One region of the Sphingobium sp. 3R8 genome, then DNA from elsewhere that is predicted to be linked to it. Evidence: predicted binding sites of a transcription regulator. Region 1 holds the regulator's gene; each other region holds the start of a gene.
What was found. Region 1 encodes LexA, which represses DNA repair genes until DNA is damaged. Its sites were predicted from a motif close to GTTCCNCNCTTGTTCT; they were not measured.

Region 1 (2,266 bases):
CCATATTGATCCAGGAAAATGCGGCCCGCGACGGCGATCGGCTGACCGCCAGCGCCGATCCGCCGCCCGCCGGCCGCCATGTCCGTAGCGCCGCCTCCGACTTCGCGCAGGACGCCCTGTTGCTGGAGGCAGGCAGCCGCCTCGGTCCGGCGCAGATCGCGCTGGCCGTGCTGGGCGGTCATGGCGCCGTGCCGGTGGGTGGGCGGCCGATGGTCGCTTTGCTCTCCACCGGCAATGAACTGGTGCCGCCCGGCGCCCCGACGCCGCCGGGTTTCCTGCCTTCCTCCAACGCGCCGATGCTTGCCGCCCTGCTCGCCGCCCTGCCCTGCGACGTCATCGACCTCGGCATCGTACCGGACGATCTCGACGCCATGGCGGCCGCGCTCGACCGGGCGCGGACGGCGGACATCATTGTCTCGACCGGGGGCGCCTCCGTCGGTGACCATGATCTGGTGCGGCCCGCCTTCATTAAGGCGGGCGGTGCGCTCGATTTCTGGAAGATCAAAATGCGGCCGGGCAAACCGCTGATGGCCGGTCGCATCGGCGATACGCTGTTCCTGGGCCTTCCGGGCAATCCCGTTTCGGCTTTCGTCACGGCGACGCTGTTCCTGCTCCCGCTGGTCCGGCATCTGGGCGGCGCGCGCGATCCGCTTCCGCCCATGAGCGACGCGCCACTCGCCTCTCCTCTCCCGGCCACTGGCGATCGCGACGATTATCTCCGCGCCTGGCGCGGGCAGGACGGCATCGTGTCGGTGACGTCGCAGGACAGCGCCGCCACCGCCGCCATGGCGAAAGCCGACTGCCTGATCCTGCGCCCGGCCGGATCGCCAGCGGCCGCACCGGGCGATCGGGTGGTGATCCTGCCGCTGCCCTGACATGTTCGGTGCTTGACTAACCTTCATCTGTTTCCTATGCGTTCCTCATACGTTCCACGGAGGACCGCGATGTTGACGCCCAAGCAGCAGGAATTGCTGAGCTTCATTCAGACCCGATTGGACGAAGGCGGCGTTTCGCCCTCGTTCGAGGAAATGAAGGATGCGCTGGACCTGCGGTCCAAGTCCGGCATCCACCGGCTTATCAATGCCCTGGAGGAGCGCGGGTTCATCCGCCGCCTGCCCAATCGCGCCCGTGCGCTGGAAGTGCTGAAGCTGCCCGACGCGATGCATCGTGCGCCGGTGCCCGCGCCAGTCGTTGCGCTCAAACCCAAGGTCGCGGCGCCTATACCGATCGCCGCCAATGACGTGATCGAAATCCCGATGCACGGCCGGATCGCGGCCGGCGTGCCGATCGAGGCGATGGAGGGGCAGACCATGCTCTCCGTGCCGGCCGCGCTGTTGGGTGCGGGCGACCATTATGCGCTGGAAGTGTCGGGCGATTCGATGATGGAGGCGGGCATTCTCGACGGTGACTTCGCCCTGATCCAGCGCACCGACGTCGCGCGCGAAGGTCAGATCGTCGTGGCGTTGATCGACGAAGCGGAAGCCACGCTCAAATATTTCCGCCGCGAGGGCAGCCGCGTCCGGCTCGATCCGGCCAATTCCGCTTATGAACCGCAGATCTACGACCCGCGGCAGGTCCGCATCCAGGGCAAGCTGGCAGGGCTGCTGCGCCGCTATAATTGAGATTTGGGTCGTCCTGATCCACGGGGTGGGCGAACGATCCAGGGATGTGCGTCGCCGACTCGATGGACGGTGTGAACTTCGCCCTTTGCCAGGGTGATGGACAGGCCGCCGGTCCGTGCCAGCAACCGGCGGTCGATCTTCATCCAGCGCGGATGACACCAGCGCGGTAGCCCCCGATCGCTGACGACGATGTCCGCCGCGGCGCAATCGCGGGCGAAGTCGGACCGCTCGATCAGCACTGTGCTGCGGGTGAAGAGCAGCCGCCAGCTACGGCCATTGCCGTCCTTCACGCCGACAGCGCACAGATCGCGCGAACAGCGTGCGTCCGGCAAATCCGCGATCGCCGCCAGTTCGCCGTCATAACCTGCACTTTCCGACAGCACGTCCCGCACATAATCCCCCGCCCGATCGCGCAATATCGCCATGCCCTTTCCCGTCCGCACGGCGACATGCCGCCCGTCGCCGGTAATCAGGATATCGGGCGGCGCGGCGGTAAAGGTGACCGCCACGCCGATCAGCACCGGCGCAAGTCCCAGCCATCGCCACCCCGTCCGCCACAACAGGCACCAGAGCAGCCCGACGACCGTGATACCGAATAGCCCCATGCCCATGGTCGGCGCCAGCAATGTCGCCATCGGACTGGC
Region 2 (2,266 bases), on a different contig from region 1:
GCCGACCGGATGGGCAACCATTCCAGAGATTGCCGACGCCTATGGGCTGTCGCGCAACCATCTGATGAAGGTGGTGCACCATCTCGCGCAGGGCGGCTTCATTACCACCCGGCGCGGGCGCGGCGGAGGCTTCGCGCTGGCGGAGGCCCCCGGAGAGATGCGCATCGGCGCGGTGGTCCGGTATAGCGAGCCGGACATGAAAATGGCGGACTGCGCAAACTGCGCGATCCGCCGGGCTTGTGGCCTGACCGCCATATTGGCGGAAGCCACTGTCGCCTTCATGGCCGTGCTCGACGGATACAGCCTGGCCGATGCGGCACGGGACCGGGCCGGGCTGGCGGCGTTGATCGCCGCCCTGCCCGTCCCGGCATCGGCGGTCAGCGACGCTTGCGCATCTTCCCGGCCTCGCCCGGATTGACGCAACTGTCCTGCACCGTGCGGGAACAGCGCGGATAGTCCTTCGCCTCTGTCGGTGGCGGGGTCATGTTGCCGCCGACCGTCACAGGGTTGGCGGAAGAGCCGACCGGAGCGGCCGGGTTTTTGGGCACGCCAGCAGGCGCAGGAACCATGCCGGGGTCCGCCGGCACGGCGCCGGTCGGCTGGCCGGCATTGGGATCGCCCTGTGGCGGCGTTGCAGGCATGGCGGGAGTTGCCGGCGCGGCAGGCGCTGGCGGGGTCGCCATACCCGCATCGCCGGGCGTGGCTGGCGTCGCCGGGGCTGCGGGTTCGGACGGCGGCGTCATGGCGTCACCGGGCGGCTGGCTGCTGGGCGCGGGCGTATCCTGCGCCACGGCCGCGGCACCCAAAGTGGTGAAGCTCAGCATCGCAACGCCGGCCAGCATGATGGATTTCATCGGGATCATCCTTTCCTATGTTCTTCGACCCGCAGGTCGCCCGCTTCTAGGACGGGCGGACGAAGAACCGGCTTCAGGACATCCCCGTTCCGCCATGACGGCCGAACGTGGCATAGGTGCGACCAGATGAACGGCGTCGGGGGTCAGGGGCCGTCGGGGTAGCGATCATATTTGGGCAGTTCGTGCGCCGTCGCCATCCATGGCACGGCGTCGGCCATCTGCACATGCCCCTCCGGCGGAAGGGTCGCGGCGTCGTCCAGCGTGGCGCTCTGAATATCGATGGCGCCGGGAAAAACCACAGGATTGGTGTAGAAAAGGCCGGTGCCGCAGGTGCCGCAGAAATGCCGGGTCGCATTGTCGGACGACTGGTAGCGGACCGGATCGCCGGTGATCGTCACGGCGTCCGCCGGGAACAGCGCCCAGCCCACCATCGGCGCGCCGGCGCTGGCGCGGCAGTCGCTGCAATGACAAATGGCGCTATAAGCCGGCTCGCCGGTCGCTTCATAGCGTATCGCCCCACATTGGCATCGTCCCGTCACCATCGGCTTGCTCCCTTGCATGATTCGCCTTTTGTTCTCATAGAAGCCCTGTCACCGCAAGAGGCGCGCCCCTTGCCCCCGATCCACCCCATGCCTAGTTGTCCAGCCATGACAGTCCCTACCCCCTCCCCCAATGACCCGCCCTATCTCGACGGGCTCAATCCGCCCCAGCGGGAGGCTGTGCTGACGACCGAGGGGCCGGTGCTGGTGCTGGCGGGTGCGGGCACCGGCAAGACGGCGGCGCTGACCGCGCGGCTGGCGCATCTGATCGGCACGCGGCGGGCCTGGCCGTCCGAGATCCTGGCCGTGACCTTCACCAACAAGGCCGCGCGCGAGATGCGGGCGCGCGTCGGGCGGATGATCGGCGACGCGGTAGAGGGGATGCCTTGGCTCGGCACTTTCCATGCGATCGCGGCGAAGATGCTGCGCCGTCATGCCGAATTGGTCGGACTGCAATCCAATTTCACCATCCTCGATACCGACGATCAGTTGCGGCTGCTCAAGCAGCTCATCCAGGCGGAGGGGGTCGACGAGAAGCGCTGGCCCGCACGGCAACTGGCCGGGCTGATCGACCAGTGGAAGAATAAGGGATGGACCCCGGAGGATGTCGGGGCGGGCGAGGCGGAAGGCTATGCCCATGGCAAGGGGCAGACGCTCTATGCCGCCTATCAGGCCCGGCTTCGTGCGGTAAATGCCTGTGATTTCGGAGACTTGCTGCTGCATGTTCTGACGATATTGAAGAAGCATCGCGACGTGCTGGAGCAATATCAGGAACGTTTCCGTTACATCATGGTGGACGAATATCAGGACACCAACTCCAGCCAATATCTCTGGCTGCGGCTGCTGGCCCAGACGCGCAAGAATATCTGCTGC
Region 3 (2,266 bases), on a different contig from region 1:
AAAGGGCTGGTCGATCTTGCCGCCGATCTGGCGGAACGTAAGATCGGCCTGCGCTCGCTCACTGACGGGATCGACACGGCAGGCACTGCCGGCAAGCTCGTCTTTCACATCATGGCGGCGATGGCGGAGATGGAACGCGATCTGGTCCGTGAACGCACGACGGCCGCGCTGATCGTTGCAAAGCGTGAGGGCAGGGTAGGGGGCCGCAAGACAGTCATGACTCCCAAACGCATCGAGGCCGCACGAAAACTCCTGGCGTCTGGGATGACCGCTAGAGAGATTGCGCCGACGATCGGCGTGTCGGTCGCCACATTATATAGGCATCTTCCAGCGCCGGAGCAGGAAGCGATCAATGCGGAAACCAGGTTGGACGACGCTTCGGCAACCACCTGACATTTACGGCGATCAGACGGCCTCCGTCACTTCCAGAGGCTTTCGTCTTTATTTCTGACGATCTCGAATTTGTTGAAGCCCAAGCGCGCCTTGCAAACATCGACACCCTCTGCGTGCGCGCCCAGCGCCTGAGCTACATCAGCGCGTGACACTTGCGCACTGGCCCCCACGATGACCTCACGCAACTCAACATCCTGATCGAACTTTTGAAAAAACAGTCCATTGTCTTCGTTCTTGAGCATGGAGAAAACTCGGACTTCCTGCTCGTAATGCCAATCTATATATTTTGTGGCCATCATCACATGGATCAGATTTTCATGTGTTTCCTTATCCGATGACGCCTGAATCTCTTCAAGCGTACACTCGATACGCTTGGGCACATAATCTACCTCCTGCAATATATCGTCTTGTACGTCGAAACCGAGACAAATGCCTCTATGGTTGTCGGCATAGTGGCTCCACTGGACAGGATTTCTCCAGTTTTTGCTAAAGCAGAGCATCCCCATCGCAGCATGGATTTCATCCTTGATGCGGCGCATCTCCTTGCGCAGATCCTTGTCAGCAAAGATCGCTCCGGCAAGCTCGAACGGATCGTTCAGGTCATTCCACCGGGCGATCTTCAAACGGCGCTTGGTAAGATTGGCCAGCCCAAATTCCCGGTTGACGAAGTGATAGAGCCGCACCGCATTCCTCACATCATATTCAAAGCTACACATGCGACATATGGGGCCGCTCCACACTCGTCCACGGCCAACGCGCAATCTATCTGTTCACTTTTCGTTCCAATGCGGGCTATAAGCGGCTTGAAGGGAATCATATATGCTGCCGATGATGCAGCCGGTCCCGCTTGCCGACGCACCGAAGGGGACCGTTCTTCGCATCGTCGGCGCAGCAGGAGCCGGCTTTCCAAGCCCCGCCCAGGATTGGGAGGATGATGCGATCAGCCTGATCGAGCTGCTACGGCTCGATCGAGCGGCGAGTTTTGTGTTCCGTATCAGCGGCAGCAGCATGATCGACGCCGGGATCCACGACAATGATGTCGTTGTGGTCGATCGCGATACCCGGCCCGTCGAGGGGCACATCGTCATCGCAATCGTCGATGGCGGGTTCGTCTGCCGCCAACTCGTGTGCCGCTGCGGAGTCATGCTGCTTGAAGCGCGCAATAGCCTGCAATGTTATGAGCCAACCCCGGCCGAAGGTGTCGAGATATGGGGCGTCGTGCGGACCGGCGTCCGCGATTACCGGCGATAGCCGATGTCCTGGGCCATCGTCGACATCGCCAATTTTTATGTTAGCGCAGAGCGGGTGTTCGATCCGTCTCTGCGCGGAGCGCCTGTCATTGTCCTTTCCAACAACGATGGCTGCGCTATTGCCCGGAGCGAGGAAGCAAAGGCGCTCCATGTCAAAATGGGCGACCCGGTGTTCAAGATGCGCGACCATATCAAGCGTCATGGCATCCAGCTTCGATCGAGCAATTACGAGCTTTATGCGGACATGAACCGGCGCTTCAACGCGGTGATTGCGGAGCACGCCGACATGATCGAAGTCTATTCGATTGATGAAAGCTTTTTCCGTCTGCCGGTGCTGGCCACGGGTTTGGGCGACGTGAAAACAGCGCACCAGGTCCGCGAAGACATTCTGCGATCGGTGGGCCTGCCTACCCGGATCGGCCTTGGACCGACACGAACCCTGTCGAAAGTTGCCAATGCGCTTGCGAAGGCAACGGAGAAGGTATGGGGCGGCGTGGTCGATCTCCACGATGTCGAGCTGCGCCGCCGTCTGTTTGAGCATTGGCCCGTATCTGAAGTGTGGGGAATAGGCAGGGCGCTGGAAGCCCGCCTTCGCCCATTGGGCATCAAGACAACCGCCGATC

Region 2: K9B33_RS16200 (ATP-dependent helicase) is a predicted target of LexA. The motif match lies at 1,416-1,431, and genes of this name have one in related genera.
Region 3: K9B33_RS20665 (LexA family protein) is a predicted target of LexA. The motif match lies at 1,162-1,177, and genes of this name have one in related genera.

The regions. Positions count from the first base shown of each region.
Region 1 is NZ_JAIQXR010000001.1:287,348-289,613, reverse strand. It holds gene glp (gephyrin-like molybdotransferase Glp) at 1-875, shown strand, start outside; gene lexA (transcriptional repressor LexA) at 945-1,622, shown strand; gene K9B33_RS01370 (ComEC/Rec2 family competence protein) at 1,613-2,266, opposite strand, start outside.
Region 2 is NZ_JAIQXR010000017.1:72,418-74,683, reverse strand. It holds gene K9B33_RS16215 (RrF2 family transcriptional regulator) at 1-418, shown strand, start outside; gene K9B33_RS16210 (Fe-S oxidoreductase) at 378-854, opposite strand; gene K9B33_RS16205 (GFA family protein) at 998-1,396, opposite strand; gene K9B33_RS16200 (ATP-dependent helicase) at 1,502-2,266, shown strand, end outside.
Region 3 is NZ_JAIQXR010000028.1:50,144-52,409, forward strand. It holds gene K9B33_RS20655 (recombinase family protein) at 1-393, shown strand, start outside; gene K9B33_RS20660 (DUF2971 domain-containing protein) at 420-1,076, opposite strand; gene K9B33_RS20665 (LexA family protein) at 1,213-1,644, shown strand; gene K9B33_RS20670 (Y-family DNA polymerase) at 1,648-2,266, shown strand, end outside.